DNA from 2 places in the Alteromonas stellipolaris genome. Region 1 is predicted to be linked to the other one. Evidence: predicted binding sites of a transcription regulator. Region 1 holds the regulator's gene; the other holds the start of a gene.
What was found. The regulator FliA, encoded in region 1, starts transcription of late flagellar genes. The targets are predictions, from matches to a motif close to CTAAAGNTNNNNNNNNNNNNGCCGATA.
Positions count from the first base shown of each region.

Region 1 (16,698 bases):
GAAAGCAGCGGTTCCTAGTCTTAGTGAAATTATCGGTGATGATGGTCCAGATAGCTTAAAAGCATTGTTAGAAAAACAACATGGTGGCAGTATTCAAAGCCCAGCTTCAGCGCCGGCCCCCAGTGCCAATGCTCAGCATGCCAATCAAATTGCTTCGCACTTAGACTTTTCAGAAGCCTTTATCGACGACGTAGAAGCAAGCCAGCACACCTCTGAATTCCCAAGCCATCAAGCGTCTAGCCTTAATGAAAGTATTGATAATGGTAGTGCTGCTAAATCTGACGAGTTATCTCAGATTAAAGAGGAATTGGCGTCACTACGAAATGTACTTCAATACCAAGTTGCCGATTTGATGGAAGCAAAAAGTCGTCGTCAGCAGCCTGTACATCATTATTTAATTCAGCGTTTAACCGATATGGGGTTAAGCCAATCTCTGGCTGAGCAACTGATTAGTTATACGCCGTCGCATTACAACGAGCGAGACGCTTGGGTGTATCTTTTAAACCTATTGGCTAATCGCATTAATGTGACAGGTAACGATATACTTACGCAAAAGGGCGCAGTAGCGTTAGTGGGGCCAACCGGAACAGGTAAAACTACTACAGTAGCGAAATTGGCTGCCCGCTACGCACAGAAATACGGTGCTGACTCCGTTGCCATGATTACGATAGATACTTACCGTATTGCAGCGTTTGAGCAATTAGCCACATATGGAAAAATTATTGGTTGCACGGTCCGTAAAGCACAAAGTAGTGAAGAATTATCAGATTTATTGTTTCAATTACGCCATAAGAGACTAGTGTTAATTGATACGGCAGGCTTTAGTCAGCGAGATAGTCGATTAATTAAACAGATAAATCAATTTGATAACGGCCAAATGCAGCCAGTGAAAAAATACCTAGTAGCGCAAGCGAATACCCAATATGCTGCGTTGCAACGTATTATAGATGCGTACGAAGGGGTGGAACTTAGCGGTTGTATCTTTACAAAGCTTGATGAGTGCTACTCTCTAGGCGAAGTGCTTAGCGCTGCGGTGGAGTACCAGTTACCTGTCAGTTATGTAACAGATGGACAGAAAGTTCCTGAAGACATTAAGATTGCAGAAGCAAAATCTTTAGTATCTGCTGCTGCAAAGCTTTATAAAAAGTACGGTTTGAATCATACTACTAGTAACAATGTGGTTAAAACAGCACGAGCAGTATGATTGATGATCAAGCGAGTAGCTTACGAAAAATGAAGCAATCACGATTAATCAAAGTTATCGCCGTCACCGGAGGTAAAGGTGGCGTTGGTAAGACAAATATTACGCTAAACACAGCTATTGCTATGGCAAAGCAGGGAAAGCGAGTAATGGTATTGGATGCAGACTTAGGTCTGGCCAATGTGGATGTAATGCTAGGATTGCGCGTAGAGAAAAACCTCTCACACGTTTTATCTGGTGAGTGTACCTTGGACGATGTACTCGTTACGGGCCCTCACGGTATAAAAATAGCACCAGCCACATCGGGTTCTCAATCAATGGCAGAGCTATCACCAACGCAGCATGCAGGGCTCATTAGAGCTTTTAGCGAATTGCGCTCGCCCATTGATGTGCTTATTGTAGATACCGCAGCGGGTATTTCCGATATGGTGCTAAGTTTCTCCAAAGCCTCTCAAGATATTATGGTGGTAGTGTGCGATGAGCCCACTTCACTCACTGATGCCTACGCGCTAATTAAAATTCTTAACCGAGAGCACGGTGTCTTTCGCTTCAAAGTGGTCGCCAACATGGTCCGCGATGTTAGAGAAGGTCAGGAGCTTTTCAGCAAATTATCTAAAGTAACAGGGCGATTCTTGGATGTTGCGCTAGAATTGGTTGCAACAGTTCCTTTTGACGAGAACATACGCAAAGCAGTACGTAAACAAACGTCAATTGTAGATGCTTACCCGAGTTCTCCGGCAGCAGTGGCGATTAGCCAGCTAGCAACCAAAGCAGCATCATGGCCTATTCCTGCGCAACCAGGTGGCCATTTAGAATTTTTTATTGAACAACTAGTAGCAGATAAAGCAGTAGGAAGTCAGCGTTGAATAGCAAAGCAGCCGCTTATCAACAGCAAACGGACAAGTCACAATTAGTTGAGCGTCACGCTTCGCTGGTGAAGCGAATAGCACACCACTTAATGGCGAGATTACCAGCCAGTGTTCTTGTCGATGATTTAATCCAGTCAGGTATGATTGGACTGCTAGAAGCTGCACGAAATTTTGACGGTTCCAAAGGTGCAAGTTTCGAAACCTTTGCAGGTATTCGTATTCGCGGCGCCATGCTTGATGAAATAAGAAAAGGTGATTGGACACCTCGTTCTGTTCATAAAAATGGAAGGGCAATCACCGAAGCTATCTCTCAAGTTGAAGGTGAAACAGGCCGAGACGCGCGAGATGTTGATATTGCAGCTAAAATGAATGTCAGCATGCAAGATTATCATCAAATGCTTAACGAAGTGAATGCTGGAAAATTGGTGGGTATTGAAGACCTAGGTGTTTCTGAAGATGTTATTTCTACAGAAAAAAACCGAGGCAGCGATGCACCGTTAGAAGATTTGATGCAAGGGGCTTTCCAAAAAGCGCTAGCACATGCTATTACTACATTACCCGAACGGGAAGCGATTGTACTTTCTTTATACTATGATGAAGAACTGAACCTTAGAGAAATTGGTGAAGTTCTTGATGTTAGTGAATCGCGAGTGAGTCAAATTCATAGTCAGGCCATGTTAAAACTCAAATCACGAATGAAATCGTGGCAAGTTGACGAAGAATAGAAATTAATAACAATTAACCCCTCATTGGAGGCTATTTTGGATAAAAGTATGAAAATTCTCGTGGTTGACGATTTTTCTACCATGAGACGTATCATAAAGAACCTGTTAAAAGATTTGGGTTTTGCCAATATCCAGGAAGCGGACGACGGTAACACCGCGCTGCCTATGCTACAACAAGGTGATTTTGACTTTGTTGTAACAGATTGGAATATGCCAGGTATGCAAGGTATCGACTTATTACGCGCTATACGTGCCGACGATAAGTTGAAACACCTACCGGTTCTTATGGTGACAGCAGAAGCGAAGAAAGAACAAATCGTTGCCGCAGCGCAAGCTGGTGTGAACGGTTATGTTGTTAAACCTTTCACTGCCGCTACGTTGAAAGAGAAATTAGACAAAATCTTCGAACGTTTAGGTTGATCCAGACGCTCACCAGAGAAATGAGGTTTACTGGATGTCGACAAATGAAAGTGTCTCTATAACGCTCGAAGAAGCCAAAAAATTGGTAGCGTATCTTGAAGAGGGCGATAACGCATCTGCGAACGCCGTCTTAGAAGCCGTTTCGATGAAAGAGTCCATTGAGCTCTTTGCTGAAGTTGGTAAATTAACGCGTCAACTTCATGATTCGTTAAATAACTTCCAAATCGATGAACGTATTAAAAATTTAACCGTTGATGACATTCCTGATGCGCAAACGCGACTGATGTACGTTATCGAAGAGACGGAAAAAGCGGCCAATACCACCATGGATGCTGTTGAAGAGTGCATGCCAATTGCGGAAGTGCTTTCCACGCGCATCGAAAAAATTATGCCGGAGTGGAAAAAACTGATGAATCGTCAACTTGAGTTGGGTGAATTCAAAGTTTTATGCGCAGATTTAGACGAATTGCTAGAAGACGGATCGAAACAATCGTCTAAGCTTACATCATTGCTTACCGAAGTGTTAATGGCACAAGGTTATCAAGATCTTACCGGTCAAGTTATTCGCAGAGTGATTGAACTCGTAAAAGAAGTGGAAGATAGCTTAGTTAATATGCTGACGATGTTCGGTGAACCCGAACAGTCAGAGCAAGACAAGCCATCGGAAGCGAAAGTCGAAAAAGTTAACAAGATTGATGGTGTCGAAGCCGAAGGTCCAATTATTGATGCAGACCAACGCGATGATGTGGTATCTGGCCAAGATGACGTAGATGATCTTTTGTCTAGCTTAGGTTTTTAGGGGAGCGGGCGCATGGCGTTTGATGTTGACGAGGATATATTACAGGACTTTCTAGTTGAAGCTGGGGAGATCCTTGAACAATTACAAGAACAGCTCGTTGATCTGGAAAATAATCCTGAAGATGGAGATTTACTTAATGCTATCTTCCGGGGTTACCATACCGTAAAAGGTGGCGCCGGCTTTTTGTCGCTTACCGAATTAGTTGAAATTTGCCACGGTGCAGAAAACGTTTTCGATGTAATGCGAAACGGACAACGTACTCTTACGCCTGAATTGATGGACACCATTCTTCAGGCCACCGATGTAGTAGTAGATATGTTTGAGCGTGTTAAAGCGCAAGAGCCGCTAGTACCTGCAGACGCAAAGTTAGTTGATTTGCTGCATAAGTTAAGCACCCCAGAAACCCCAGATGAAAATATCTTTGGTGACAGTAGTGAGGCGGCTGAAGCCCCCGCTGCCGAAGTTGTCGAGGAAGAATTTGCGTTGGAAGAAGCGCCCGTACCTGAAGCGCCTGCTGCTAGCAGCGATGGCGGTATTGACGAAATTTCAGAAGATGAATTTGAAGCCTTACTTGATGAACTTCATGGTTCAAATGCTCCGGGTAAATCTGCGCCTAAAGCAGAACCAAAAGCGGCTGCACCCGCTGCCGTTGGTTCAGGTGATGATATCACCGACGACGAATTTGAAGCACTGTTAGACGAATTGCACGGTAAAGGTAAATTCAAAGAAGAAGAACCCGCACCTGCAGCTGCGCCCAAAGCAGCTGCGCCTAGCGGTGAAGAAATTACTGACGATGAGTTTGAAGCACTACTTGACCAACTACACGGTTCAGGACAAGGGCCTACAGCGCAAGGCTCTGAACCAGCAGCAAATACTCCGCCTGTAGATAAAAAAGCGACAGAAGCAATTCAGAAGGCTAAAGCAGAGCAATCTGCCGCTAGTACGCCAGCTAAATCAACGCCTGCCGCAAAAGCGCCAGCGCCTAGTCCAGCAGCTAAAAAGGCGCCAGAGCCTGCTAAAGCCGCGGCTAAGAAAGACGACAAAAAAGCAAACCCAACACCTCCTCAAGCAGAAACCACAGTACGTGTTGATACTAAGCGCCTAGACCAAATTATGAATATGGTCGGTGAGTTAGTATTGGTACGAAATCGTTTGCTGAGTTTAGGAATAAACAATGCCGACGAGAGTATGTCTAAGGCAATTGCTAACCTTGACGTGGTGACTGGCGATTTGCAGGGTGCGGTTATGAAAACCCGTATGCAGCCAATTAAGAAAGTGTTTGGCCGCTTCCCTCGCGTTGTTCGAGACTTAGCACGTAGTTTGAAAAAAGAAATCACCTTAGAGTTGGAAGGTGAAGAGACAGATTTAGATAAAAACCTGGTAGAAGCATTGGCCGATCCGTTGGTTCACTTAGTGAGAAACTCAGTGGATCATGGTATTGAAATGCCTGATGACCGTGCTGCTACAGGTAAAGCCCGAATGGGGACCGTGAGATTATCGGCTTCTCAAGAAGGTGATCATATCCTACTTACCATTGAAGATGACGGTAAGGGAATGGATGCTGAAAAACTAAAAGAGATTGCGATAAGTCGAGGTGTTTTAGATGCCGATGCGGCTGCGCGTATGTCTGATGTTGAAGCGTTCAATCTCATTTTTGCACCAGGTTTCTCTACAAAAACTGAGATAAGTGATATCTCGGGCCGTGGTGTAGGCATGGATGTGGTTAAAACAAAAATTAATCAGCTTAACGGTACCATTAATATTGATTCTCACCTTGGGAAAGGCACGCGACTCGATATTAAAGTTCCACTTACGCTTGCGATTTTACCGACCCTAATGATTGTGGTTGGCAAACAAACGTTCGCGTTACCGTTAGGTGCGGTCAACGAAATTATCAACATGGACATCAAGAAAACCAATACGGTTGATGGCCAATTAACCATGATAGTTCGTTCTAAAGCGATACCACTGTTCTTCCTTGGAGAATGGTTGATCCGTGGACCTAAAAATATAATCAAAGATAAAGGTCACGTCGTCGTGGTTCAAATAGGCACCCAGCAAGTTGGTTTTGTTGTTGATGCGCTAATAGGCCAAGAAGAAGTGGTGATAAAACCATTAGATGCCTTATTACAGGGAACGCCAGGTATGGCGGGAGCAACTATCACATCCGACGGTGGAATTGCACTCATCCTAGATGTTCCTAGCTTACTGAAGCGTTATGCTCGGAAGCCTTTAAAGTAATACGGCGGAACACATAGGAAATTTACATCCATGGTCTTTAAAGTCCTGGTCGTGGACGATTCTACTTTTTATCGTCGTCGAGTTCGTGAAATTCTCGACGACGATAGAGAACTTGAAGTTATTGGCGAAGCTCGTAACGGGCAAGATGCACTAGATAAAATAGATACACTGCTACCTGATGTAGTCACAATGGATGTGGAAATGCCGGTAATGGATGGCATTTCAGCGGTAAAGGCCATCATGGAAAAGCGGCCTGTGCCTATTTTGATGTTTTCGTCTCTAACGCATCATGGTGCACAAGCGACACTAGATGCGTTAGAAGCCGGTGCATTAGATTTTCTGCCAAAGAAATTCGAAGATATCGCCCAAGATCGTAAAGACGCAGCACGACTGCTCTGTACAAAAGTAAGATTAATTGCACGGCGTGGTGTTGGTATCAAACGCCCTGTATTGAAGCGTATTGAAAGTAGAAAGTTTCCTGATAACGCGCCAAAACCAGCGTTTTTCAAGAGTTCTAATCTACTGACTGGAAGAAAAGATGCCACGAGGCAGCCTACCGTTTCCTCGATTAAGGCTTCTGGTAAAAGGTATAAGTGTTTAGCAATTGGTGCATCTACGGGGGGGCCCGTGGCATTGCAGAAGATACTGGTAGCATTGCCTTCAGATTTTCCTTATCCAATTGTGTTGGTGCAACATATGCCTGGCACTTTTACTAACGCGTTTGCACAGCGGCTTAATTCTCATTGCAATATTGCGGTTAAAGAAGCTGAACATGGTGACATATTGAAACCAGGGTGCGCTTATTTAGCACCCGGTGGTAAACAAATGTTGATAGAGGGTTCAGGCTCTCATAAGAAAGTAGTAATTACCGACGCTAACCCGTCTGATAAAATAAATTATAAGCCGAGTGTTGATTTAACCTTCGGTTCGCTGGCCAAAGCTTATGGTGGCGATTTATTGGGTATTATATTAACTGGTATGGGCGCAGATGGGCGAGAAGGCTGCCGTTTGATGAAAGATAATGGTGCTACCATTTGGGCGCAAGATCAGGATTCATGTGTTGTTTATGGCATGCCTCAAGCAGTAGCTGTTGCAAACATATCGGTTAACAGTATTGATATAGATGACATGAGCAGCTGTATCTTAACCGAAATGAAATAGCTAAAGCGCAGCGGCAGTGTTGTCTGTGAATGAACAACAACCCAAGTAAATATAAGCTGGGAATTAAAACGATGAAGGTGTGGACAGTTGCAAACCAGAAAGGCGGAGTTGGTAAAACAACAACGACAGTAACCTTAGGTGGTTTGTTAGCTCAGCGCGGGAAACGGGTATTGATGGTTGATACCGACCCCCACGCCTCACTTAGTTACTATTTCGGCATAGACGCAGAGTTACTCAGTCAATCTGTCTACGACATTTTTATTAAGTCTTCTGATATCACTGCCGATATGGTCATGGACTGTTTGTGTCCCACTAAGCTAGATAATTTGTACGTTTTGCCCGCTACCATGGCGTTAGCCACACTAGACAGAACAATGGGTAGTGAGCAAGGGATGGGCTTGGTGCTAAAAAAAGCGCTGGCCAAAGTAGAGAATGAATTTGATGTTGTCATTATTGATTGCCCGCCGGTACTTGGTGTACTTATGGTCAACGCATTGGCAGCATGTAATAAAGTGATAGTGCCGACACAAACAGAGTATTTGGCGCTGAAAGGCTTGGACAGAATGATACGCACCATGGAAATAATGGGGCGCTCTCTGCAAAAGTCTTTTGACACTGTGATTATTCCTACTATGTTCGACAAGCGCACGAACGCGGCACTTGAATCAAGAAAGCGTTTAATGAGCGATTATGGAGAGCGGGTTTGGCAAGGTGTAATTCCCGTAGATACGCATTTTAGAGATGCGAGTTTAGTACAGTTGCCAATTTCCGCAGCATACCCGAAAACCCGAGGGGTAACGGCTTATAGCAAGTTACTTGAGGTTTTGGAGAAGTAAAGTTAGATGAGCAATCAAGGACCTTTTGCACGGGAAGACGTTGTAGAGGCTTATCTCGATAGCCTATTAAAAGAGCCAGATGATCCGGCAGACGTAACTGCGCGAACGGCAAAATTGCTTGAGCAGGCAGTACAAACGTTAGCCGAAGAAGCCACAATTGATGAAGCACCTGCCACTGAACAAATCGTGGTTGAAGAAGCCATCATTGAAGCCGTGTCATCTAGCACAGGCAAAGATGTCGAAGAAACTACGCAATACGAAAAAAGCGACTACAATGAAATAGATAATGAGACTGCTGAGTCAGTGCAAGCCTTTCCAGAAGAGGGGCAATCAGTAGAAAATGGATTGTTGGTCGACAGCCTCGAAAATAATTTTCAGGCATTGTTTTTTGAAGTGGCAGGGTTAACATTAGCGGTGCCATTGACCACCCTAGGTGGTATTCATCAGATTGAAAAGATAGGCCCTCTATTTGGGAAACCAGATTGGTTTATGGGGGTAATGATACATCGCGAAGAGAAGCTTAGCGTTGTAGATTCTGCAAGATGGGTCATGCCAGAAAAGTATGATGAGAGTCTCGCAGAGTCATTGAACTACCGATATCTTATTATGTTAGGGGATAGTTCGTGGGGATTGGCCAGTGAGAAACTGGTTAACACGGTCACCTTGGCAAAAGCTGACGTCAAATGGCGTGAGTCTACCGGTAAGCGTCCCTGGTTAGCGGGGATGGTTAAAGAGAAAATGTGCGCGTTAATTGACGTTAACGAATTAATATCTATGCTTAACAAAGGCTTAGGCAGTAACGACCAGACGCCGAGTATTGGGAGCCAGGTTCATGAGCGACGAAAGAACGAACAGTAATACCACCGACAGTAACGATGAAGTCCTTCAATGGGTGACATACCGCTTAGGTGAAGAAACATACGGTATTAACGTAATGCAAGTGCAAGAAGTATTGCGTTACACTGAAATTGCACCTGTACCCGGCGCACCTGACTACGTACTAGGTATCATTAACCTACGTGGTAATGTTGTTACGGTCATTGATACACGTGCGCGTTTTGGATTACCACCAACAGAGATAACGGATAATACCCGTATTGTGATCATCGAATCTGATGAGCAGGTCGTGGGTATACTTGTTGATAGCGTGGCTGAAGTGGTTTACCTTCGCTCGTCTGAAATTGACAGTGCGCCAAACGTGGGTACTGAAGAAAGTGCTAAGTTTATTCAAGGTGTTAGCAACCGAGACGGTGAGCTTCTTATCCTAGTCGATTTAAATAAACTTTTAAGTGACGATGAGTGGGATGAACTAAGTTCAATTTAATCAGCCAACACGTCTAAAGGGCAGGTAACTGGGTTATCTGCCTTTTTTATTTCCGTTTTATATAGCTACGAATTAAGGCTTCTTCGCATATGGATCTGCAGTTTATTGCTCCAACATTCAACGAACTTATATTGCTTGCGCTTGTATTAGCACTGGGTATTTTTGCAATATGGTTGACGTTTAAAGAGCGAAAAACACATGCGGCGTTAGTTGAACTGCAAGAGCTTGTAACGCGCAGAACCGATGACATGGATACCCAAATTCGAGATTTTGGTCATCAGCAAAATGAGGCGCAAACCCGAAGCCTCGTTGTTACTCGTCATCTTCAAGCCCTTCAAGAAAAACAAGACGATTTCGAAAATCAAATTCGCGAGTTAAAACTGCAAGATCCCTCTCTAAGGCTTTATCAGCGTGCTGCGGAATTAGTAAAGCAGGGCGCAAGTATGCAAGAAGTGATGGAAGCCTGTGATATCCCTCGTGCCGAAGCTGAAATGCTGTTTATGGTACACAAGCAATCCTCTTCCCAATAATGGTTTTCAACATCCGTTTAGACGTCTAGACGTAAAGATGTTGACATCTGTGTGGTAATTGCCACAATACAGTCATAGTAATTTATGACTGGAGCCTTCTATGCCAATTCGTATACCAGAACAACTGCCTGCGCAGAATGTGTTGTTGGGCGAAAATATCTTCACCATGGAGAGCAATAGGGCGGCGAATCAGGATATACGTCCTCTTAAAGTGGGTATCTTAAACTTGATGCCTAATAAAATTGAGACTGAAGTACAGCTGTTGAGGTTACTCTCCAATACGCCATTACAAATTGATGTGGATTTTATTCGCATCGATAGTCAGGCGCCCAAAAATACCCCACAGTCTCACATGGATGCTTTCTACCACGACTTTTCGCAAGTGGCAGACAAAAAGTACGATGGGCTTATCGTGACTGGCGCACCTCTAGCTTTACTAAAATACGAAGACGTAAAGTACTGGGATACTATGACCACCATTTTAGAGTGGGCACAGCGTCACGTTAACTCCACTCTATATTTATGTTGGGCTGCACATGCTGCCATGTATCATTTTTATAACTTTACTCGCACGCTGCGCAAAGAAAAATTTTCAGGTGTGTTCGAGCACAAAGTAAACGACCCACATAATGAATTATTACGTGGCTTCGATCCCGTATTCTATGCGCCTCATTCTCGTTATGGGCATATCGATACCGCGAATTATAATAGTGTAGATGGACTGCATGTGGTGGCAGAATCTGAAGAAGTAGGCGCCTATATTGTTGCCTCAGAAGACAAGCGCATGGTTTTCGTTACAGGGCATCCAGAATATGATGCTGATACCCTTAAAGATGAATATTTTAGGGACGTCAAAGCCGGGCAAACCCCCGCCATACCAAAAAATTATTTTACGGATAACGACCCGAACAAATCGCCTATCGTTAGATGGCGCTCCCACGGGAGTCTGTTCTTCACAAACTGGTTAAACTACTATGTTTACCAAACAACGCCGTATGACTTAAATCAGTTAGCTGAAAAATCACAGCCAAAGAGGTAACGCGTGAGTCAACATCAAGTTTCTAGCGCGCAAGCAACACTGCTAAGCGCTGCACAACAACGTATTCTCGTATTAGATGGCGCGATGGGCACCATGATCCAGCAACACAAGCTGGAAGAAGAAGATTACCGTGGCACCCAGTTTGCGGACTGGCATTGTGACGTAAAAGGTAATAACGACCTTTTGGCTGTTACACAGCCAGATATTATTTACCAAATTCATTGCGACTACTTTGAAGCCGGTGCTGACATTGTTGAAACCAACACCTTTAACGCTACTACTATTGCTATGGCCGATTACGACATGCAAGCGCAATCAAGAGAGATCAACATTGCCGCTGCTAAATTAGCCAGAAAAGCCGCCGATGAGTTCACTGCAAAAACGCCAGGCAAGCCCAGGTTTGTAGCAGGTGTTCTAGGTCCAACAAATCGTACTGCTTCTATCTCTCCCGATGTTAACGACCCAGGTAAGCGCAATGTGACTTTCGATGCCTTAGTAGAAGCTTACACAGAGTCTACTGAAGCGTTAATTGAAGGCGGCGTAGACTTGATTATGCTTGAAACTATTTTCGATACGCTAAATGCTAAAGCGGCTGCTTTTGCCGTGGAAACCGTGTTCGAAAAACTAGGTAAGCATTTGCCTGTAATGATTTCAGGCACCATCACCGATGCTTCAGGCAGAACGCTTTCAGGCCAAACCTCTGAAGCTTTTTATTATTCAATGCGCCACATTAGTCCATTTTCGTTTGGCTTGAATTGCGCGTTAGGGCCAGACTTGTTGCGCCAATATGTCGAAGAAGTCTCAACGATCAGCGAGTGTCTAGTATCTGCTCACCCGAATGCGGGTTTACCCAACGAGTTTGGCGAATACGATTTAGAGGCGCCTGAAATGGCCGAACATATCAAAGAATGGGCAGAATCTGGTTTAGTGAATATTGTGGGTGGCTGCTGTGGCAGTACGCCAGAACATATTCGTGCTATTGCCGATGCGGTAAGCAGCGTAGCACCAAGAACGGTGCCTAAGTTCGAACCTAAAATGCGTTTGTCTGGCCTTGAGCCGTTTGTACACTAGGAGGCAGCGTGAGCGCACAATTTTCTACATTTATTAATATTGGTGAGCGTACTAACGTAACTGGTTCAGCACGCTTCAAACGTCTTATTCTTGAAGGCGATTATGAAACCGCCCTTGATGTTGCCCGCCAGCAAGTGGAAAGTGGCGCGCAAATTATCGATATCAATATGGACGAGGCCATGCTTGATTCCAAGCAGGCCATGGTTACCTTTTTGAACTTAATTGCATCTGAGCCTGATATCAGTCGGGTGCCTATTATGATTGACTCATCAAAATGGGAAGTGATTGAAGCCGGACTTAAATGTGTGCAAGGCAAGGCGATTGTAAACTCAATCAGCCTTAAAGAAGGTGAAGAAAGCTTTCTTGCCCAAGCACAGAAAATTAAACGTTATGGTGCCGCCACGGTAGTGATGGCGTTTGATGAAACGGGGCAGGCCGACACACAAGCACGTAAAGTTGAGATATGCCAGCGCAGCTATAAACTGCTGACAGAATCTATCGGTTTTCCGCCAGAAGACATTATCTTCGATCCGAATATTTTTGCGGTAGCAACGGGTATAGAAGAACACGATAACTACGCCGTAGATTTTATTGAAGCCACGCGAAAAATTCGTGAGCTTTGCCCTTATGCGCACATCTCGGGCGGCCTTTCTAACATATCGTTCTCGTTTAGAGGCAATAACCCTGTGCGTGAAGCGATGCATTCGGTGTTTTTATATCATGCTATTCGTGCCGGTATGGATATGGCCATCGTAAATGCGGGACAGCTTGAAGTTTATGATGAAATACCAAAAGAACTTCGTGAAGCGGTAGAAGATGTCATTCTAAATCGTCGTAGCGACTCTACTGAGCGTTTGCTCGATATCGCCCCCAACTATCAAGGCGACGGCAAAGCAGCGGCAAAAGAAGATTTAAGCTGGCGAGAGCAAGACGTTAATAAGCGTTTGGCCCATGCACTTGTTAAAGGCATTACCGATTACATCATTGATGATACAGAAGAAGCCCGCCTGCAAGCCGAGCGTCCGCTACATGTAATTGAAGGGCCGTTAATGGACGGCATGAATATTGTTGGTGACTTGTTTGGCGAAGGTAAGATGTTCTTGCCTCAAGTTGTAAAGTCGGCGAGGGTAATGAAAAAAGCCGTAGCCCACTTACAGCCTTACATTGAAGCTGAAAAATCCGATGGCACCAAAAGCAATGGCAAGATATTGCTTGCCACCGTGAAAGGCGACGTTCACGACATTGGTAAAAACATTGTAGGGGTTGTATTGCAGTGTAATAACTTTGAAGTGATAGATCTCGGTGTCATGGTACCCGCTGCTACTATCTTGCAAGTGGCGAAAGATGAAAATGTGGACATGATTGGCCTCTCAGGCCTTATTACCCCTTCACTTGATGAAATGGTGCATGTGGCAAAAGAGATGGAGCGGCAAGGTTTCGATTTACCACTATTAATTGGCGGTGCCACTACTTCCAAAGCACACACAGCGGTGAAGATAGAACAAAACTATCATGCCCCTGTGGTGTATGTACCTAATGCGAGTCGTGCAGTTGGCGTGTGTCAAAAGCTGCTTAACCGTGGCTCTCGAGATATTTACGCCGAAGAACTGGCAAAAGAATACGACAAAGTACGTGAGCAACATGCCCGTAAGAAGCCGCGTAGTAAGCCTATTACTCTAGCCCAAGCACGCGCCAATGCGTTCAACCCAGATTTTACAGAAGCACCCGTAACACCTAAGAAATTAGGGGTAACACCGGTGGATGTAGATATAGCTACCTTACGCCCTTATATCGATTGGACACCGTTCTTCCTGACTTGGTCCTTGGCCGGCAAGTACCCACGAATTCTAGATGATGAAGTGGTAGGGGAAGAAGCAAAGTCCTTATTTGCCGATGCAAACGAGATGCTAGATAACATTATCGCTAATAATTCATTAGCCGCTAAAGGTGTTATTGGGTTATTTCCTGCCAATAGGGTAGATGATGATATTGAAGTGTATACCGATGAGTCCCGCTCAGAAGTACAAGGCGTAGCGCATCATCTTCGCCAGCAAACCTTAAAAGATAAATTCGCTAACTATTGCTTAGCCGATTATATTGCAGAGAAATCATCAGGTATTAATGATTATATCGGTGCTTTCGCGGTGACAGGCGGAATAGGTGAAGATGAGCTAGCCGATAGCTTCATTAAAGCTGGTGATGACTACAACGGTATTATGGTGAAAGCCGTGGCCGATAGGTTAGCCGAAGCATTTGCCGAATACCTTCACGAACAAGTACGTAAAGTATATTGGGGCTACGCCGAAAGTGAAAACTTAACCAATGACGACCTTATTCGTGAAAAATACCAAGGTATTCGACCTGCGCCAGGTTATGCAGCGTGCCCTGAGCATTCTGAAAAGCAGCTTATTTGGGATTTATTATCGGCAGAGCAACATACTGGTATGAAGCTTACTGAAAGCTATGCCATGTGGCCAGGTGCGGCGGTATCAGGTTGGTATTTCTCCCACCCTCAAAGCAAATATTTTGCCGTGGCTAAAATTCAAAAAGACCAAGTAGAAGACTATGCCGCCCGTAAAGGTTGGACATTGGAAGAAGCTGAGAAATGGTTGGGGCCTAATTTACATGACTGAGTCGTTCTCAAAGCCGTTTAGCCAAGCGTGCGAAAATAACAAAGCGCCGATTTTAGCTGTGCTAAATCGTACGTTTGCTAATTGTAAGGGTGTGTTAGAAATTGGCAGCGGTACGGGGCAGCATGCCGTTTATTTTGCTGAAAACTTGCCACATTTACAATGGCATTGTAGTGACCAACCTGACTACCATGAGGGTATCGCAGCATGGTTGAAAGATGCTGCGTTACCCAATGTCTCAAAGCCAGTGGCATTAACCATAGGCAAAGACAGCTTTCCATCACTCGCAGTTCAAGGTATTTACAGTGCTAATACCGCTCACATCATGCAGCGTCATGAAGCTGAGCTGTTGATGAAATTGGTAAGTGAATACTTACCTTCAGGCGGTGTTTTCTGCCAATACGGCCCCTTTACTATTGGCGGCGAATTTTCATCTGAAAGTAACAGATCATTCCATGAATCACTTATTGAACGAGGATATGGCGGCTATCGTGATATCAGCGAGCTAACTGGGTGGAGCCAAGACTTAGTATTACGGGAAATTCATAAGATGCCCGCAAACAATTTATTGCTGGAATGGCATAAACCCTAGAGGTCTTTTAGTAATCTGAGTAGCCATGGTAAATGCAGGTCATCATGGCTGTTGAGGCCACTCAGCATAGTGGCGTATCTATAGGGTTAAATGGATGGATAGGGCGATTTAAAATGTAAACACGGCTATCTGTTCATTTAGGCAATACGGTAGCCTTGGCTAACGAGATAAATTCGTCAACAAACCCAATTGGGTCAACCTCTTTTCGGTGACCCAAATATAAGGTTTTCTGTAAGCCCTTTTCACCTAAGGGCTTATACGTTAACACATCAGATTCTTTCGCTTCATCAACCAGCCATTTAGGCAGCGCAGTAACACCGCGCCCAGCTGCCACCATTTGCAAAATAATTTCTGTGGTTTCAATAGTTCTATGTTGTTTTACGCTTGCACCAGCAGGGGTAAGAAAGCCTGAAAAAATATCTAGTCTATTGGTTTCTACCGGATAGGTGATCACCACTTCATTGGCTAATTGCGAAGGCTTGATATAGGCGTATTCAGCCAACGGATGCTCATTGTGCATAACTAACACTTGTTCGTAATCTAATACGCCGGTGTAATTAATCGCGTCTACATGTAATGGGTCAGGGGTGAGGAGTAAATCGATATCGTAGCCATGTAAGGCTTGTAAGCCACCGAACGAAAATGCTCGTCTTACATCAACGTCTACATCGGGGAAGGCTTTTAAAAAAGGCGCAACCACTTTTAGCAACCATTCGAAACAAGGGTGACATTCCATCCCAATACGCAATATACCTTGCTTCCCTTCTGCCATACGGCGAAGCTGAGCCTCAGTATGTTCAAACTGAGGCAGCACCCGTTGAGATAACCCAACCAAGCTTTTACCTGCTTGAGTCAACACTAATGTTCGACCTTCTTTTTGCCAAAGCGGTAAAGAAAAGCTAGCTTCTAGTTTTTTCATCGAATGACTAAGTGCAGACTGAGTAACAAACAAGGACTTGGCTGCTTCCGTCATGGTGCCGTGTTTATGGATAGCGTTAATAATTTTAAGATGCTGACGTTCAATCATAATTTATGAAAGTTGCTCATGTATTAACGTAAATATACCATTATTTTTAATCAATTTTGTCATGCTAATTAGCTAAATTGCGATAAGTGTAGAAACGTAAATACGTAATTAACCGTGAATGACATCCACGGCAGTTGAAAGTCGATTACCTATAATATCTCTTATCACAGAGGTAATTTCCCTGAAGGTTTTGCGTCCAGGTGCGGTATTTCTCCATGCTAAGGAGTGCTGTC
Region 1 covers NZ_CP013926.1:2,268,846-2,285,543, reverse strand. The annotation lists gene flhF (flagellar biosynthesis GTPase FlhF) at 1-1,204, shown strand, start outside; gene AVL57_RS09680 (MinD/ParA family protein) at 1,201-2,067, shown strand; gene AVL57_RS09675 (RNA polymerase sigma factor FliA) at 2,064-2,795, shown strand; gene cheY (chemotaxis response regulator CheY) at 2,832-3,215, shown strand; gene AVL57_RS09665 (protein phosphatase CheZ) at 3,250-4,014, shown strand; gene AVL57_RS09660 (chemotaxis protein CheA) at 4,027-6,255, shown strand; gene AVL57_RS09655 (protein-glutamate methylesterase/protein-glutamine glutaminase) at 6,286-7,416, shown strand; gene AVL57_RS09650 (ParA family protein) at 7,488-8,252, shown strand; gene AVL57_RS09645 (chemotaxis protein CheW) at 8,259-9,110, shown strand; gene AVL57_RS09640 (chemotaxis protein CheW) at 9,085-9,576, shown strand; gene AVL57_RS09635 (DUF2802 domain-containing protein) at 9,666-10,106, shown strand; gene metA (homoserine O-acetyltransferase MetA) at 10,207-11,145, shown strand; gene AVL57_RS09625 (homocysteine S-methyltransferase family protein) at 11,149-12,216, shown strand; gene metH (methionine synthase) at 12,225-14,849, shown strand; gene AVL57_RS09615 (DUF938 domain-containing protein) at 14,842-15,438, shown strand; gene AVL57_RS09610 (LysR family transcriptional regulator) at 15,572-16,465, opposite strand; gene AVL57_RS09605 (hydrogen peroxide-inducible genes activator) at 16,574-16,698, opposite strand, start outside.

Region 2 (16,698 bases), 770 kb from region 1:
TCCTAACGATCCTCGCTCACCGTTTGTTACCAGCGGATTGCGTATCGGTAGCCCAGCGATTACTCGTCGTGGCTTTAAAGAAGAACAAGCCAAACAGGTTGCTACATGGATTTGTGATGTGCTAGATAACATGGGTGATGACAGCGTTATCGACCGTGTTAAAAGTGAAGTGGTTGCCCTTTGTGAACAGTTCCCTGTTTACGCGTAAGCAACCTAGATAAGAAAGTTACCGCGCGTTAGTCTTTTAAATCAAAGGCTAACGCGTAGTAAAAAGTAAGTTAAGGATCGCTCATGTTTTGCCCCTTTTGTTCAGCACAAGAAACAAAAGTGATTGACTCTCGCCTAGTGGCAGAGGGGCATCAGGTGCGCAGACGTCGTGAATGCGCAATGTGTCACGAACGTTTTACTACCTTCGAAAGTGCAGAACTTGTGATGCCACGTGTTATCAAACGTGATGGCTCGCGAGAGCCTTTCAACGAAGATAAGCTTCGTGCAGGCTTACAGCGCGCGCTAGAAAAACGCCCAGTGAGTACAGAAAAAGTTGAACAGTGTATCTTGTCGCTTAAGTCAGAGCTTCGGGCAACTGGCGAACGAGAAGTGGGGAGTGAACTGCTAGGCAACCTTATTATGAAAGCGCTCAAAGAGCTAGATAAGGTCGCTTATGTTCGGTTTGCCTCTGTTTATCGTTCCTTTGAAGATATCCGAGAGTTTGGTGAGGAAATAGCCAGACTAGGGGATTAACCACGGGATATGCAGTGTCAATTAATACTACCCATGCGCATGTAAATAGCGGCTCAAACACCGACTTAGGCAAAAAACACAGTAGTCGTTCAATCAATGAATTGCCTAGTAGGGCGGTTGAAATTGACTATTATTGGATGGCCAAAGCCATTCGACTGGCGCAAAAAGGGCAATTTACTACTTCTCCTAATCCCCGTGTTGGCTGTGTCATTGTTAATAATAACAATGAATCTATTGGTCAAGGTGTACATATTCAAGCCGGTACACCGCATGCCGAAATTCATGCCCTTCGTGAAGCTGGGAAAAGCGCAAAGGGCGCTACAGCTTATGTGACACTAGAGCCTTGTAGTCATTACGGACGAACGCCCCCCTGCGCAGAAGCACTGATAAAAGCACAAGTCTCGCGAGTGGTCATTGCCATGACTGATCCGAACCCCAATGTCAGCGGTAATGGTATTCGCATGTTACAAGATGCGGGCATTGAGGTGTCATCCGATATTATGTCGGCAGAATCTGCCGCTTTGAACCCAGGTTTTATCAAGCGTATGCTAACAGGTAAACCTTATGTTCGAGTGAAATTAGGCATAAGTGTGGATGGAAAAATTGCGCTTCAAAATGGTAACAGCCAATGGATAACCGGGTCAGAAGCCAGAAGAGATGTACAACATTACCGTGCACAAAGCTGCGCAGTGTTAACAGGTTCGGGGACGGTGAAAGCCGATAACCCGAGTCTATTAGTGAGAGCAGGCGAAGCTAAGTTTGCGCATTACCCGTTGGAGGCTATTCGCCAGCCAGTGCGAGTAATAGTAAATAGTGCCGACGATCTCTCAAGGGACTATACGTGCATGAACGATGGTCATCCCACCTTTGTGGCATCTACCCAACATAACGCCGATACGGATAATCGCCAACACCTAACGGTTGATGCGATGAACGGTAAAGTGGATATCAGTAAACTTATGCTGCAGTTAGGCGACATGCAGTTTAATGAAGTGTGGGTAGAAGCAGGGCCAGGTTTAGCTGGTGCTTTGATGATGGCCGGTGAAGTAGACGAACTCATATGTTATCAAGCTCCTAAGCTGTTGGGAGACAAAGGGGTGAGTATGGTATCTTTACCCACCTTTACCGAATTGAATCAAGCTATTGAATTGTCGCTGATTGAAAGTCGACAAATAGGTAACGATATTAAGCTTCGTTACAGTCTCAACACGCCTCAGCAGCCCTCAATAGCCTTATAGGAACATTATGTTTACTGGAATTATTCAAGCTTTAGGCAAGATTACTAAACTCGATAACCGTGGTAGTGACATACGGTTAACGGTTTCATCAACTACACTGGATATGGCCGATGTTGCGCTTGGCGACAGTATCGCTACCAACGGGGTATGCCTTACCGTGACTGATATGGGTAGCGATTATTATTGCGCTGATGTGTCTGCTGAAACCATAAAGCTCACCGGCTTTGCCCATTACGGCACGGGTTCTACGGTGAACCTTGAAAAGGCGATGCGACCCACTGACAGACTGGGCGGGCACATTGTTTCGGGTCACGTCGATGGCGTGGGCGAGATCAGTAAAATTATAAAACACACCGACTATGTTGAATTTTGGGTAAAAGCACCTACATCTTTAGCCAAGTACATTGCTCATAAGGGCAGCATTACTGTTGATGGCGTGAGCCTTACGGTAAATGAAGTCAACGGTGCTGAGTTTATGCTATGGATAATTCCTCACACGTTGAAAGAAACCGTAATGGGACATTACGAAGTGGGCACCGCGGTAAATTTAGAAGTAGATGTAATAGCACGTTACCTTGAACGCTTAATGATGGGTGATAAAGCAGCATCACCTATATCAAAAGACATTGATATGGCGTTTTTGGCTGAGAACGGATTTTTGAGAAAGTAACCCTACAAGAAGTATAAAAACTATGGCATTTAACACCTCGAAAGAAATTATTGAAGACATTCGCCAAGGTAAAATGGTTATCTTGATGGATGATGAAGATCGCGAAAATGAAGGCGATCTTATTATGGCAGCAGAGCATGTGACGCCAGAAGCCATAAACTTTATGGTTACGCATGCCAGAGGTTTAGTTTGTCTACCTATGACCGAAGCACGCTGTAGACGCCTTAATCTGCCGTTAATGGTGGATAAAAACGAAGCACAGTTTTCTACTAACTTCACCGTATCGATTGAAGCGGCAACAGGTGTTACTACCGGTATTTCAGCAGCAGATCGGGCGGTTACTATTAAAGCTGCCGTTGCTAAAGAAGCGAAAGCTACTGATATAGTCCAGCCAGGTCATATTTTTCCGCTAATTGCGAAAGAAGGCGGTGTATTAAACCGTGCAGGGCATACTGAAGCGGGTGTCGATTTACCGCGCTTAGCAGGATTGGAGCCGGCCGGTGTTATCGTTGAAATCTTAAATGAAGATGGCTCAATGGCACGTCGTCCGGAACTTGAGAAATTCGCCGAAAAACACGACCTTAAAATTGGCACCATTGCCGATTTAATCGAGTACAGAAACTTAAACGAAACCACTATTGAAAAAGTTGCTCAGTGCAACCTACCTACAGAGTATGGTGATTTCGAGCTTCATACTTTTAAAGACAGTATTGATAACCAGCTACACTTTGCTTTGAAAAAAGGGGAAGTGACAGCTGAAAACCCGACATTGGTTCGCGTGCATCTGCATAACACCTTCAGTGATTTGTTGGGCTCAACTCGTGGTATTCATCGTTCCCTTACTTTATCTGAAGGTATGCAAAAAATTGCTGATGAAGGCGGTGTTCTGGTATTGCTTGGTAAAGATGAACAAATTGAACAACAGGTTCGCCGCTTTGCTGCTGAAGACAGAGGCGAGCGTCCAACCGGTGCTGATTGGCAGGGCTCGTCGCGCACTATTGGTGTTGGTAGCCAAATTTTAGCTTCTATCGGCGTTCAAAAAATGCGCTTACTAAGCAAACCTATTAAATACCATGCTCTTTCAGGCTATGGCCTAGAAGTGGTTGAGTACGTACACGACTAAGTGGTGGTAAATCAGAAGCTCTTGGTAAGGCTCTGTTCACGAAAAGTCATTACCACAAGCTAATGCAATTTACGTAAGTAATTTATAGGAAAGGTGGGGAAAGGGCGCAGTAAACCCTCCACCGCATGGATGCGGTGGCGGAGCGTACAGGGAAGTATTTACCGCGTGTTTACGGAGCCCTATCCCCACCTTGCCGTTTGTTATTCGGGCTAACGGACTTGTCAGCCAGTAACAAAAACAATCGATTTAGTTTGGGCGTAGTTGTGGTATACTTCGCGCCGTTTTTCTCGAGGAATGAAATCATGCAAGTAGTTGAAGGTAATATCAGAGCGACCGGTAAGAAGATTGCTATTGTTGTTGCACGCTTTAATAGCTTTGTTGTTGAGAGCTTATTGGAAGGCGCATTAGACACACTAGACCGTCACGGCGAAGTGAACGAAGACGATATCACAGTGGTACGTGTTCCAGGTGCTTATGAGTTACCGATTGTTGCTAAGAAACTTGCTGAGAAAAAATCTTTTGATGCCATTATTGCACTCGGTGCGGTAATTCGTGGCGGCACACCTCATTTTGACTTTGTTGCAGGCGAATGTAACAAAGGCCTAGCGCAAGTATCGCTAGAATATGGTGTACCGGTATCTTTTGGCGTTATCACTACAGATTCTATTGAACAAGCTATCGAACGTTCTGGAACCAAAGCAGGCAACAAAGGCGCAGAAGCTGCCTTAGGTGCGCTTGAAATGGTTAACGTTATCGATGCTGTTGAAAAGCTTTAAGGTAAAAAATTAAGTGAAAGTTTCAGCTCGTCGTAAAGCCCGTGAACTTGCCCTTCAAGGCATCTATTCATGGCAAATGAGTCATAACGATATTCAACAAATTGAACTGGCGCTTGCGACCAGTAACGATATGAAGAAAGTTGATATGGCTTATTTTCAGGCACTGCTTCGCGGTGTGGCGCATAGCGCTAGCCACTTAGATACGACTATTAAGCCGTATCTGGGCCGTTTGCCTGAAGAACTAGATGCAATCGAAAAGGCTATTTTACGTATAGCGACACTGGAACTTACAGAGCGTAAGGATGTGCCTTATCGCGTAATTATTAATGAAGCGATTGAACTTGCGAAGTCTTTCGGGGCCGAAGAAAGTCATAAATTTGTTAATGGTGCGCTTGATAAAGCGGTTCGCTCGTTGCGTAAAGACGAACGCGATTAACCTTGTCCAGTGGCATTGGATGTCACAAAGGGTTTAATAGACTATCGTGAAAGAATTTGATCTTATCGGCCGCTACTTCTCTGATGGCGGCCATACTCGTAAAGACGTTGTTATTGGTATTGGTGATGATTGTGCCGTAACTAACGTTCCTAGTAACCAACAACTCGCCGTTACTACAGACACCTTAGTAGCCGGTGTGCACTTTTTAGATGATGCGCCTGCAAAATCAGTTGCGTATAAAACGGTAGCCGTGAATTTAAGCGATTTAGCCGCCATGGGCGCCGAACCAGCGTGGATCAGCTTATCGCTGTCATTGCCAACAGTGAATGATGAATGGCTTAGCGAGTTCGTAGATGGTTTGTACGAGCTTACGCAGTATTATTCTGTACAGTTAATTGGTGGCGATACCGTTAAAGGCCCGATGGCTATGACCATTACGGCGCAAGGGTTCATTCCACCAGGTTCTGAACTGACTCGTAGTAATGCAAAACCCGGTGATTGGGTTTACGTTACAGGCACATTAGGTGATGCTGGTGCTGGCTTAGATATTCTTCAGAATAAGCTATCGGTAGCTGGCGAAGCGCGAGATGTGCTTATTAATCGCCATTATTACCCTACACCTCGGGTAGCAATGGGAACGGCACTTCGTCGTATTGCTTCATCATGTATTGATGTGTCTGACGGCTTAATTTCTGATTTAGGCCATATACTGAAAGCTTCAGGCTGCGGTGCAAATGTACACGTGGATAAACTTCCTTTATCTAGGGCGTTGACCAGCGCAGTCGATAATGCCCAGGCTATCGAATACGCACTGTCAGCAGGCGACGACTATGAGCTTATCTTTACAGTAGGTGAAGAGCAGCGAGGCAACTTTGAAACCTCGATGGGCAGTAGTAGCGTAAAAGCAACTTGTATTGGTCAGTTAACTGGCCAAGTTGGTCAGCTTTCCTTGTTAAAAGATAATCAGCCGTTCGCACCAACCAATGAAAGTGGTTACGAGCATACTTTCTAGAAGCTAACAGAGCATCTTATGCAAAAAGAATATCGCGCTAGAATTAGCATGAAGAATCCAGTGCACTTTTTAGCGTTGGGTTTCGGTAGCGGCCTTATTCCGTTTATGCCAGGTACGTTTGGCTCAGCAGCTGCACTTCCATTATTAATATTGTCAGCGAATATGCCAGTGTTGGTATTTATCGCTTTCACTGTTTTTGCATCAATTTTTGGCATTTATCTGTGCGGAAAAACCGCTGATGATATGCAGGTGCACGATCACGGCTCTATTGTGTGGGACGAAGTGGCAGGTATGTTTGTTACCTTCTTATTCGTACCTATTACAGCGCCATCATTACTAGCAGGGTTTGTGCTGTTTCGCGTATTCGATATTTTAAAACCTTGGCCAATAGGGCCTATCGATAAGCGCTTACACGGCGGTACAGGCATTATGCTGGATGATATAGTGGCAGGCGCTATGGCTTGCGCATGTTTACATATCATGATGATAGTGTGGCCAGCATTTACAACCTTGTTTTAAAATCGGGCTAACCTAAGTTCGTTCGATAATACGCAAAAAATTGAACATACTAAAAAGCCCGCTACTGCGGGCTTTTTGTTTTTAAAAGCTAGTTAAAAAACCAACCGCTAGCTTAGTAAGCTTTTAAGCGTAGCGGTAATGCCTTCGGCATCCAGCCCATGCTCTTTGTACATTTCTTGCTGCGTACCTTGCAAAATAAAGCTGTCTGGGAGCCCCAACGTACGAACGGGTTTCATAATGCCTTGTTGTTGTAAGTACTCAAGCACACCAGAGCCTGCACCACCGGCTATACACCCATCTTCTAAAGTAATAAGCATATCGTGTTCTGCTGCTGCTTTCTCAATAGCCTGGCCATCCAGTGGCTTCACAAAGCGCATATCAATAACCGTTGCATCAATAGCTTCTCCAGCCGCTAATGCATTAGGTAAAAGGGTTCCAAAATTCAATATTGCTGCTTTTTTCGCTGGCTTGCCGGTAATAGCACGGCTAACCTTCGATTTGCCAATTGGCAACTCGGTCATCGCAGCGTCAGGGGTAATACCCATTCCAGAGCCACGGGGGTAGCGTACCGCAGCAGGTTTTTGCGCTTTATGGCCAGTATAAAGCATTTGTCTGCATTCATTTTCATCAGACGGCGCCATCACTATCATATTCGGTATACAGCGCAAAAAGGCAATATCAAAAGCACCTTGGTGAGTAGGGCCATCAGCGCCTACAATACCGGCACGGTCAACAGCAAATAAAACCGGCAAGTCTTGCAACGCCACATCGTGAATAAGCTGATCGTACGCACGCTGTAAAAAGGTTGAGTAGATGGCAACTACCGGGTTACATCCATCGCGCGCTAGGCCCGCAGCAAAGGTAACCGCATGCTGCTCAGCAATAGCGACATCAAAATACTGTTCTGGGTATTGCTGCGAAAACGCGACCATGCCAGAGCCTTCACGCATAGCGGGGGTAACCGCCATCAATTTAGGATCTTGCGCTGCCATATCGCATAACCAATCGCCAAAAATGGCAGAAAAAGTAGGTGCAGATGGCTTCGCTTTAGGCAATGCGTTATCCGCAGGGTTAAATTTAGGCACTGCGTGGAATTTAATCGGGTCTTTCTCAGCAAGGGCGTAGCCTTTACCTTTTTTAGTTACCACGTGAAGTAGTTGTGGGCCTTTGAATTTGCGCATATTACGCAATGTATCTACAACGGCATCTACATCATGGCCATCAATAGGGCCAATGTAATTAAAGCCGAGCTCTTCAAAAATAGTGCCCGGTACTACCATGCCTTTAAGATGCTCTTCTGCGCGACTAGCAAATTCTTTGATAGGTGGCACATTACTTAATAGCTTTTTAGAACCATCGCGAATAGAGTTGAAGACATTACCCGTCAATAAGCGGGCTAGGTGACTATTAAGCGCACCTACGTTTTCAGAGATAGACATTTCGTTGTCGTTCAACACCACAACCATATCTTTATTGATGTCACCAGCATGGTTCATCGCTTCAAATGCCATACCTGCGGTAATCGCGCCATCGCCAATTACGGCAACCACTTTACGATTTTTACCTTCTTGCTCGGCGGCAACAGCCATACCAAGTGCAGCACTGATGGACGTCGACGAGTGGCCGACAGCAAAAGTGTCGTAGTCGCTCTCAGGTGGCCAAGGGAAGGGGTGCAATCCATCTTTTTGTCGAATAGTCGACATTTGTGTGGCACGGCCTGTAAGAATTTTGTGGGGGTAGGCTTGATGACCCACATCCCAAATTAATCTGTCGATAGGCGTGTTATAAATGTAATGCAAAGCCACAGTAAGCTCTACCGTGCCTAAGCCAGACGCAAAGTGTCCACTGGTTTGGCTAACACTATTTAGTAAATATTCTCGTAATTCATCTGACAACTCTCGCAATTTCTCTTGCGGTAACTGTCTTAACTTATCCGGCGTTTGCGCAATAGCAAGCGTGGGGTAATGTTGGAGGTCTAAACTCATTATTTATTATCTTTTTCAACATGGTTGCAGAACTAATGGTCTCGTTTTACCAATAGTTCGCTAAACGCAATTAAACTGTCTGTATTGTAGGGTAAACGAGCCAAGGCTTGAAGGGCATTCTGATGCAGCTTATCAAGTTCTCGTTTTGCGCCTTCTATGCCAAGTTTGGCAGGAAAGGTATTCTTACCCAAAGCAATGTCAGAGCCTGCAGGCTTTCCTAATTGCTCACTATTACCTTCTACGTCAAGAATGTCATCTTGGACTTGAAATGCAAGACCAATATCATCTGCGTAGGCCAATAAGTTTGCTTTACTGTCACTATCAAGTTCTGGAGAAACAATAGATACCATTTCAACACATGCACGAAGCAAGGCGCCGGTTTTCAAATTGTGCAGCCGCTTGAGCTGCTCAAGGCTTATTTCTTCACCCGTGCTGGCTAAATCGATAGCTTGCCCGCCACACATGCCGCGATAGCCTGCGGCGCGGGCTAGCAAAGAAAGTAATTCACCACGTTTATTGGTTGCGAAATCACTTAATGGCGCATCGGCTAATGTGCTAAAAGCAAGGGCTTGCAATGCATCACCGGCTAATATTGCGGTGGCTTCATCAAATGCAATATGACAAGTTGGCTGGCCGCGACGCAAATCGTCGTCGTCCATGGCTGGCAAGTCATCATGTACCAGCGAATAAGCATGCACGCACTCAATGGCCATACTAATAGCCATTTGATCGCCTTTGGGCACATCAAGGATGTTGCCGATAACTTGAACCAGTAAAGGTCGCATGCGTTTACCCCCCACCAATAACGCATGGCGCATTGCTTCTTTAAGCCGCGGTGCGTCGTGTGGAAGGTCATCAATAAGCGTATTTAACGACGCATCGGTCTGCTGCTTAACTTGCTGATGCAATGCAGTGAAATTCATAACGTACCTGTTTGTTGCGACACGAGGTTTAAGGTTGCTCGTCTTCAGGAAGAGGGTGTAATGCGCTTTCGCCTTGCTCATTAAGCAAAATTTTAACTTTTTGCTCGGCTTGCTCTAACGACTTCTGGCCTTCACGAGAAAGGGCAATGCCTCGCTCGAATTTTTCAAGTGCAACGTTTAATGGTAACTCACCGTTTTCCATCTCATTAACGATGGCATCTAATTCGGTAAGGGTTTCCTCAAACGAGGGAGAATCTGTTTTTTTCGTCACTTTCGCCACCATAGCACTCAATTTTAGGCGTTTCTTGGGATTACGCGCACATTAACTGAGGGTAGCCAATGGGTCAAATGGTTTGTCAATATATGCCCTATTGCAGCTATCTATGACAACGCGTTGTGAACTAAGCCTCAGTATTAAAACTGCCGCCTAAAGTTCGACTAACGTCATTATGTATACAATAATTAAGGCAATTTGCGATAATCTTGTTATAGAAATTCTATACAATGCCGATAGAATACGAGTAATAGTTATGCAGCGTCTGCAAAAAATGAGGAAGAGTGAGTGGATTTAGCAACCGTCATAGGTATGTTGGGCGCCATCGGCTTTGTAGTAATGGCCATGGTTATGGGTGGCAGTATTGCCATGTTCATCAACGTACCATCTATCTTGATTGTATTTGGTGGCACCCTTTTCGTTATTTTATCCCAATACACTTTAGGGCAGTTCTTTGGTGCAGGTAAAATTGCAGGCAAAGCATTCATGTTCAAAATTGATACGCCTGAAGACTTAATTGAAAAAATTGTTGAGATGGCAGATGCAGCACGTAAAGGCGGATTTCTTGCATTGGAAGAAGCTGAAATTGACAATCCGTTTATGCAAAAAGGTGTAGACATGTTGGTTGATGGTCACGACATAGAAGTGGTCAGAGAAACCTTAGCGAAAGATATTTCGATGACTACCGAGCGACACGAGTTTGGTGCCACCATATTTAAAGGTATGGGTGATATTGCACCAGCAATGGGAATGATTGGAACCCTGATTGGTCTGGTGGCCATGCTTTCTAACATGGATGATCCTAAATCGATTGGACCAGCGATGGCGGTAGCACTATTAACTACCTTGTATGGTGCATTCCTTGCCAACATTATCTGCCTACCCATGGCAGTAAAACTCGGTAACCGCGCACAAGAAGAAAAGCTTAACCAAATGCTAGTACTCGATGGCATTGTGGGTATTGCTGATGGGCAAAACCCGCGTGTTATCGAAGGCATATTGAAAAACTATTTAGCGGCAAGTAAACGCGGTACGGGCGCTGAGGACGAATAATGGCTGAAGAAGAGTGCCCAAAATGTCCTCCCGAGGGGCTTCCTGCATGGATGGGGACCTTCGCGGATTTAATGTCGTTGCTCATGTGCTTTTTTGTACTGCTGCTCTCATTTTCAGAAATGGATGTTCTGAAGTTTAAGCAAATAGCGGGCTCTATGAAGTTTGCTTTTGGTGTACAAAACAAAATTGAAGTGAAAGACATCCCTAAAGGCACCAGTGTTATTGCGATGGAATTTAGACCTGGTCGTCCAGACCCGTCGCCTATCGACACTATTCAGCAACAAACCATTGAAATGACTCAGCAGATGCTAGAGTTTCAAGCGGGTGATGAAGACTCTTCAGGCGGTAGGCAGAAGCAAAGAGGTGAGCAGCGCGGTGGTCAGTCGCAGCAAACGGCTACCGATCAGTCTTCCTCTGAGTCGCAAAGTTCAGATCAAACTCAAACTGCTGAGTTAATGAAAAAAGTGGCGCAGCAGTTACAAAAGCAAATTCTCGATGGCGCAGTAGAATTAGAGTCTTTAGGTCAGCAACTGACTATTCGCATTAGAGAGAACGGTTCGTTTTCAGCCGGTTCTGCATTTCTACAACCTCAGTTCCAGCCTATCTTACGCAAAATTGGGGTGCTGTTAGCTGATGTGCCAGGGGAAATAGAAATATCAGGGCATAGTGACGGACAACACATTGCTAACGAGCTATATCGTTCCAACTGGGATTTATCGTCTCAGCGTGCGGTAGCCGTAGCCGAAGCTATGCGAACAGCCCCAGGGTTCGATGAAAGCAGAATGTCGGTAGTAGGGAAGGCCGATACCGACCCCATGGTAGAAGATGCTACAACGCCGGCTGATAGAGCGCGAAATAGACGGGTAGAGATCAATATTAATCAAGGTAAACCTATGACCTCTCAACCTATTTCCGTGGTTGATGAATAAAGATTGTAAGCAGAACGCAAAATCAAAAAGGGCGAATCAGATGATTCGCCCTTTTATTTTGAAATCGTCTCACACTTCCAACTAACGGAGCCTTAAACATTCAACTAGCGTTGTTTGCACATGCAACTAGCGTTGTTTGCACATGCAACTAGCGTTGGAGTGCCTCTCTGTGATGTGGCTTAGATATTACTAATTGCACAGTGCTAATGGTTCTTTCTAGAAAACCGCCTTCGCAGTATTTTAAATAGTAAATCCACATCCGCATGAAACGTTCATCGTAACCGTCGTTTAGTAACGCTTCTTTGGCGCTAATAAAAGCCTCGTACCAATGATTTAGTGTTTGGGCGTAATCTAAGCCGATATCATGTAAATCTCTAATCATCATGTCGCTATAGCGCTTTAAATGCGCGTTTAACTGATATTGTGAGGGCAAAAATCCACCCGGGAAGATGTATTTTTGAATGAAGTCCACACTGCTGGCGTAACTTTCGTAACGTCTATCATCAATGGTGATGGATTGTAGCAACATTAGCCCATCGTCTTTCAACAACGATGAACACTTCTCAAAAAAGTTACCTAAGTAATCTTTTCCTACAGCTTCAATCATTTCTATTGAAACCAGCTTGTCGTATTTACCTTCTAACAGGCGATAGTCTCTTTTCAGCAAAGTGACTTTGTCAGACACCTGTGCGCGCTCAATCCACTGCTCTGCCCAAGCATATTGCTCTTCAGAGATAGTTGTGGTGGTCACATTACAACCATAATGCTTGGCAGCATACACCGCCAAACCACCCCAACCAGTACCAATTTCTAAAAGATGGTCGCTTTCGGTTAACTGAAGCTTGTCACAAATTGTTTTAAGTTTGTGATTTTGTGCCTCTTCCAAACTGGCATTAACGTCAGGATAAATTGCCGATGAATACATCATGGTGTTATCAAGAAAGCGAGTGTAAAGCTTATTACCTAAATCGTAATGGGCTTCAATATTTTTCTTGGCTTGATCTTGTGTGTTGCGGCGGGCAAAGTGCTGAATTTTCAAAATAGGCATGGAAATCCATTTAAACTTATTCTCCCATGCATCAAGGGTCGATAGATTACGCGCAAAAATTTGCACCACTGCCGTAACATTATCGCTTTCCCACAGGCCATCCATATAGGCTTCGCCCGCTCCCACGCTGCCGCCCAACAATAGCTGGCGATACGCTTTTACGTCTTTGAAGTTAATAGTTGCGTGCAAATCGTCGTTGGGGTTACCCAATGAGGCAATCGTGCTACCATTTTCCATAATGGTAAGTGAGCCATGTGGAAGTTTCTCTAAACACTTTAAAAATGCGCGCCTACAAACCTTGTCTAGAAGAGACGCTTCTGAAGGGGTACTAAATACAGATTCACCGGAAGACATGTAGTTATTATTCCTGACTTTTCTTAGGGTGGTCATAAAGTGGCGTTCGTTTTATGAGTAACTTTAACGCCTGCCAATATATGCCAATCATTGTTTTAATGGTCATACTAGGTATACGTTTCATAACCCGACTTAGATTCGCATTATCTAATGAAAGCCGTGTTAAATTAATTCCTGCACTGAATTCTTTGTCGCCTCGAACACAGTCCATCACCAATGCGAGGCGTTGGCTAGGTTGCGTTATTCGCCATTTGTACGTCATGTCCATTGGATTAAACGGCGATACATGAAACGCTTTTGGTGTATCTGCTTGCAATGCTAAATCGACCAAATAATAATGCCGCTCATTCCAAGGGGTATTACTGACTTCTGCCAATACATGGGTAAAGGCATTGTCTTTGCCCTTTAAGTAATAAAAATTAACAGGGCTGAAATACATTCCCCACATACGAAGCTGCCCAAGCATGTATACATCACCGCTTAAGGTATCCTCACTTAAACTGTTCATTTTTTCTAGTACGCTTTGGTCTAATGGCGTGTTGCTATCACCTAAGTAGTCTTCACGTTTAAAGCGCACTCTTGCTTTAGCATCAACCGAAAAGTGTTTAAGTACAGCTGGCAAGGCATCAACTTCGCTTAACTTTATCCAGAACAAATAGATATGATAGTCGAACTTATGTTGGGTAGGTGAAAAGCGCTCGTGATACACCTTTCCTTCATAAATAGCACTATCCATCAAAGGTTAACTCCAAATCGCTCGCATACATCTAATGCGCTATGTACGCCGTCTTCATGAAAGCCGTTATACCAGTAGGCGCCACAGAAATGCAGATTATCAACACCGCATATTTGGTTTCGGCGCTGTTGGGCATTCACCATAACTTCACTGAATTGAGGGTGCGCATATTCATATCTACCCAACACCGCGCTTTTATCAATTTCATCCGTGTTATTAAGGGTGACGCAGTAGGTATTCGCAGCGTCTAATCGCTGAAGAATATTCATGTCATAAGTCACCGAGGCCGGTCTTTCTTCTTCGCCAGCATCGTCTTTTAATCGATAATTCCAACTCGCCCATGCAAGCTTTCGTTTTGGAAGTTGGTTTGTATCTTTATGCATAACAACGTCGTTTTCAGCAAAGCCAATGGCACCTAACACAGCTTGCTGAGCTTCGGTAGGGGTGTCTAGCATGGCAAGCGCTTGGTCGCTATGGCAGGCAAAAATAACATCATCAAATTCAGCTTGGGCGCCAGATGTGTCAGTAACCTGCCACATATCGTCCACTTTCTTAACATTCGTGACACCACACGATAGCTTTATTTTGTCTTTAAAGCTGGCTGTTAATGGGGGAATGTAAGTGCTAGAGCCGCCTTTAATGGTGTACCACTGTGGCCTGTCACTTATATTCAATAAGCCATGGTTGTTGAAAAATTGCAGAAAGAAGGTTAGTGGGAACTGCCTAGTTTGAGCGAGGCTTGCAGACCAGATGGCAGCGCACATGGGCAAGATATAGTAGCGAGCAAAGTCATCGCTTAGCTTTAGCTCGTTAATAACATCTTGAAGTGTCATTGAAGACGTATCGCGCTTTTCGGCAACAAAAGCCTTGCAGGCTTTGTTGAATTTAAGAATATCGCGCACAATACGCCAAAACCTCGGGCGCAGTATATTCCGGCGCTGTGCAAAGAGGCTATTTATCGTATTGCCATTGTACTCAATATTGGCCTTTTTACTGGTAACAGAAAAGCTCATCTCGGTAGGTTGATATGCTACATCAAGCTGTTTCATCAGCTTTATAAATCTAGGGTAGGTCCAATCATTAAATACTATGAAGCCGGTATCGATATGTCGTTCAATGCCATCATCGTTAATCTTTTTTGTGGCAGTGTGCCCGCCAATGTAATCATTGGCCTCATAAACTGTTATATCAGCCGTTTTATTTAACAAATACCCACAAGTCAGGCCTGAAATACCTGTCCCAATAATCGCTACATTTTTTGTCATTGTTATTGTGCTCTACTGCTTTTCTCGCATCGATAGCGATAGTTTCTTTTGTAATCCTACAGGTAAAATATGCATAAAACGCAGTATAAAGCCAAACATGCGGGGGAAAAAAACGGTTTGCTTGTCGGTTTCAATGCCTTTAAGCATAGACTCCGCCGCTTCGGTGGCCGTAATTTTCATTGGCATATCAAAATCATTTTTGTCGGTCAGCGGGGTTTCAACAAAACCTGGCGATACCGCTTGAACTTTTATACCGCGGTCGTGTAAATCTACCTCTAAACTTTTTGTAAAATAGTGAAGGGCTGCTTTACTTGCCCCGTAAGCTTGCGATCGGGTAAACGGGAGAAGGCGAGCCATACTATCTACGATGACTAGCTTATCCCCTTTATTTAAAGAAGGAATGAGTGCCTCAACACAGTGAACTACTCCAAAAAAGTTAGGTTCGAAAACTCGCCTAAACATATCGGACTCAAATTCATCAATATCGACATATTCACAGGTGCCGGCATTTAAAATGGCAATGTCGCACTTCACGTTTCGTAGCGCCTGTTTCGCATCTTCAAGAGAAGTCACATCAAATTGAAGCGGCCTAATATTTGGCTTTGACGCTAGTTCATCTAAAACATCTTGATTTCTGCCACAAGCAATAACCTCGTAGCCATTATCTGCGGCATGAAGTGCTAACGCTTTGCCAATTCCAGAGGTTGCACCGGTAATGAGTAATGTCTTCATTTCGCTAACCTCTTTTTAATCTTCTTAACAAAGAACCCGAGCAAAGGAATGTGTTCGTAAACCATTTCCCCTAAATCATAAAAATCTTTGTGATAAACAATAATGTCATCCTTTACCGTTAGTTGGGTATTCCCATCTACGGTAATTAACTTATCGCTTTGCTTGAGTTTGAGGTTCATCGTCCAGTTAACAATGTGAGTGACGCTGTTGCTACTCACTGGCGCTATCATTGATATATCAAACTGACATCGTTCTGCTTGTTCGAGTAAGTTTGCAAAATACTTTTGAACATCATCAAGGCCGTGGTGGGTAGTGATAGGATCAACAAATGTCACATTGGAAGCATAAATGTTTGCTAAATCATCAAGGGTGATTTGGCATATATCGGCGTACATGGTTGAAAATCTATCTAATACAGTCATCACTTCTTCACTTTTTAAAATACTTAAAGAAATATAAAACAGCTATATAACTTGTTGTTACTAATGCCAATACTGCGTGGAAGCTTGTTTATGAGTACCACTTGAAAGTACTATACACGCTATTTTGATCATCGTTCTATTATTCGAAGCGTAACCAAGTAGGTTAACGTTTTCTTAATATAGTCATTTTACAAATAAAGCGGCGCGTCGGATCATTACCCTTAGACTAAAGTGTGAAATTTTTTCCCTAGCGATCCAATTTGTTCACAGTGGCGTAATTGCTTATGACTAAAAGAGTTAAGAGTTTATGAGTAAGACACCCATTCCACTATTTCCGTTATCTGCCCATTTGCTTCCAGAAGGACGCATGGCGTTACGCATTTTCGAGCCTAGATACACACGCATGGTTAAGCAGGCATGCGCTGAAAACAAAGGGTTTGTGATGTGTATGCTTAACGCATC
Region 2 covers NZ_CP013926.1:3,034,508-3,051,205, reverse strand. The annotation lists gene glyA (serine hydroxymethyltransferase) at 1-208, shown strand, start outside; gene nrdR (transcriptional regulator NrdR) at 292-741, shown strand; gene ribD (bifunctional diaminohydroxyphosphoribosylaminopyrimidine deaminase/5-amino-6-(5-phosphoribosylamino)uracil reductase RibD) at 879-1,979, shown strand; gene AVL57_RS13005 (riboflavin synthase) at 1,987-2,649, shown strand; gene ribBA (bifunctional 3,4-dihydroxy-2-butanone-4-phosphate synthase/GTP cyclohydrolase II) at 2,672-3,772, shown strand; gene ribH (6,7-dimethyl-8-ribityllumazine synthase) at 4,075-4,548, shown strand; gene nusB (transcription antitermination factor NusB) at 4,562-4,984, shown strand; gene thiL (thiamine-phosphate kinase) at 5,031-5,996, shown strand; gene AVL57_RS12980 (phosphatidylglycerophosphatase A family protein) at 6,015-6,515, shown strand; gene dxs (1-deoxy-D-xylulose-5-phosphate synthase) at 6,623-8,500, opposite strand; gene ispA ((2E,6E)-farnesyl diphosphate synthase) at 8,533-9,423, opposite strand; gene xseB (exodeoxyribonuclease VII small subunit) at 9,452-9,694, opposite strand; gene pomA (flagellar motor protein PomA) at 9,986-10,750, shown strand; gene AVL57_RS12955 (flagellar motor protein MotB) at 10,750-11,679, shown strand; gene AVL57_RS12950 (SAM-dependent methyltransferase) at 11,828-13,081, opposite strand; gene AVL57_RS12945 (DUF1365 domain-containing protein) at 13,089-13,817, opposite strand; gene AVL57_RS12940 (NAD(P)/FAD-dependent oxidoreductase) at 13,817-15,082, opposite strand; gene AVL57_RS12935 (SDR family NAD(P)-dependent oxidoreductase) at 15,095-15,814, opposite strand; gene AVL57_RS12930 (nuclear transport factor 2 family protein) at 15,811-16,236, opposite strand; gene AVL57_RS12925 (LON peptidase substrate-binding domain-containing protein) at 16,544-16,698, shown strand, end outside.
Region 2: pomA (flagellar motor protein PomA) is a predicted target of FliA. The motif match lies at 9,910-9,936, and genes of this name have one in related genera.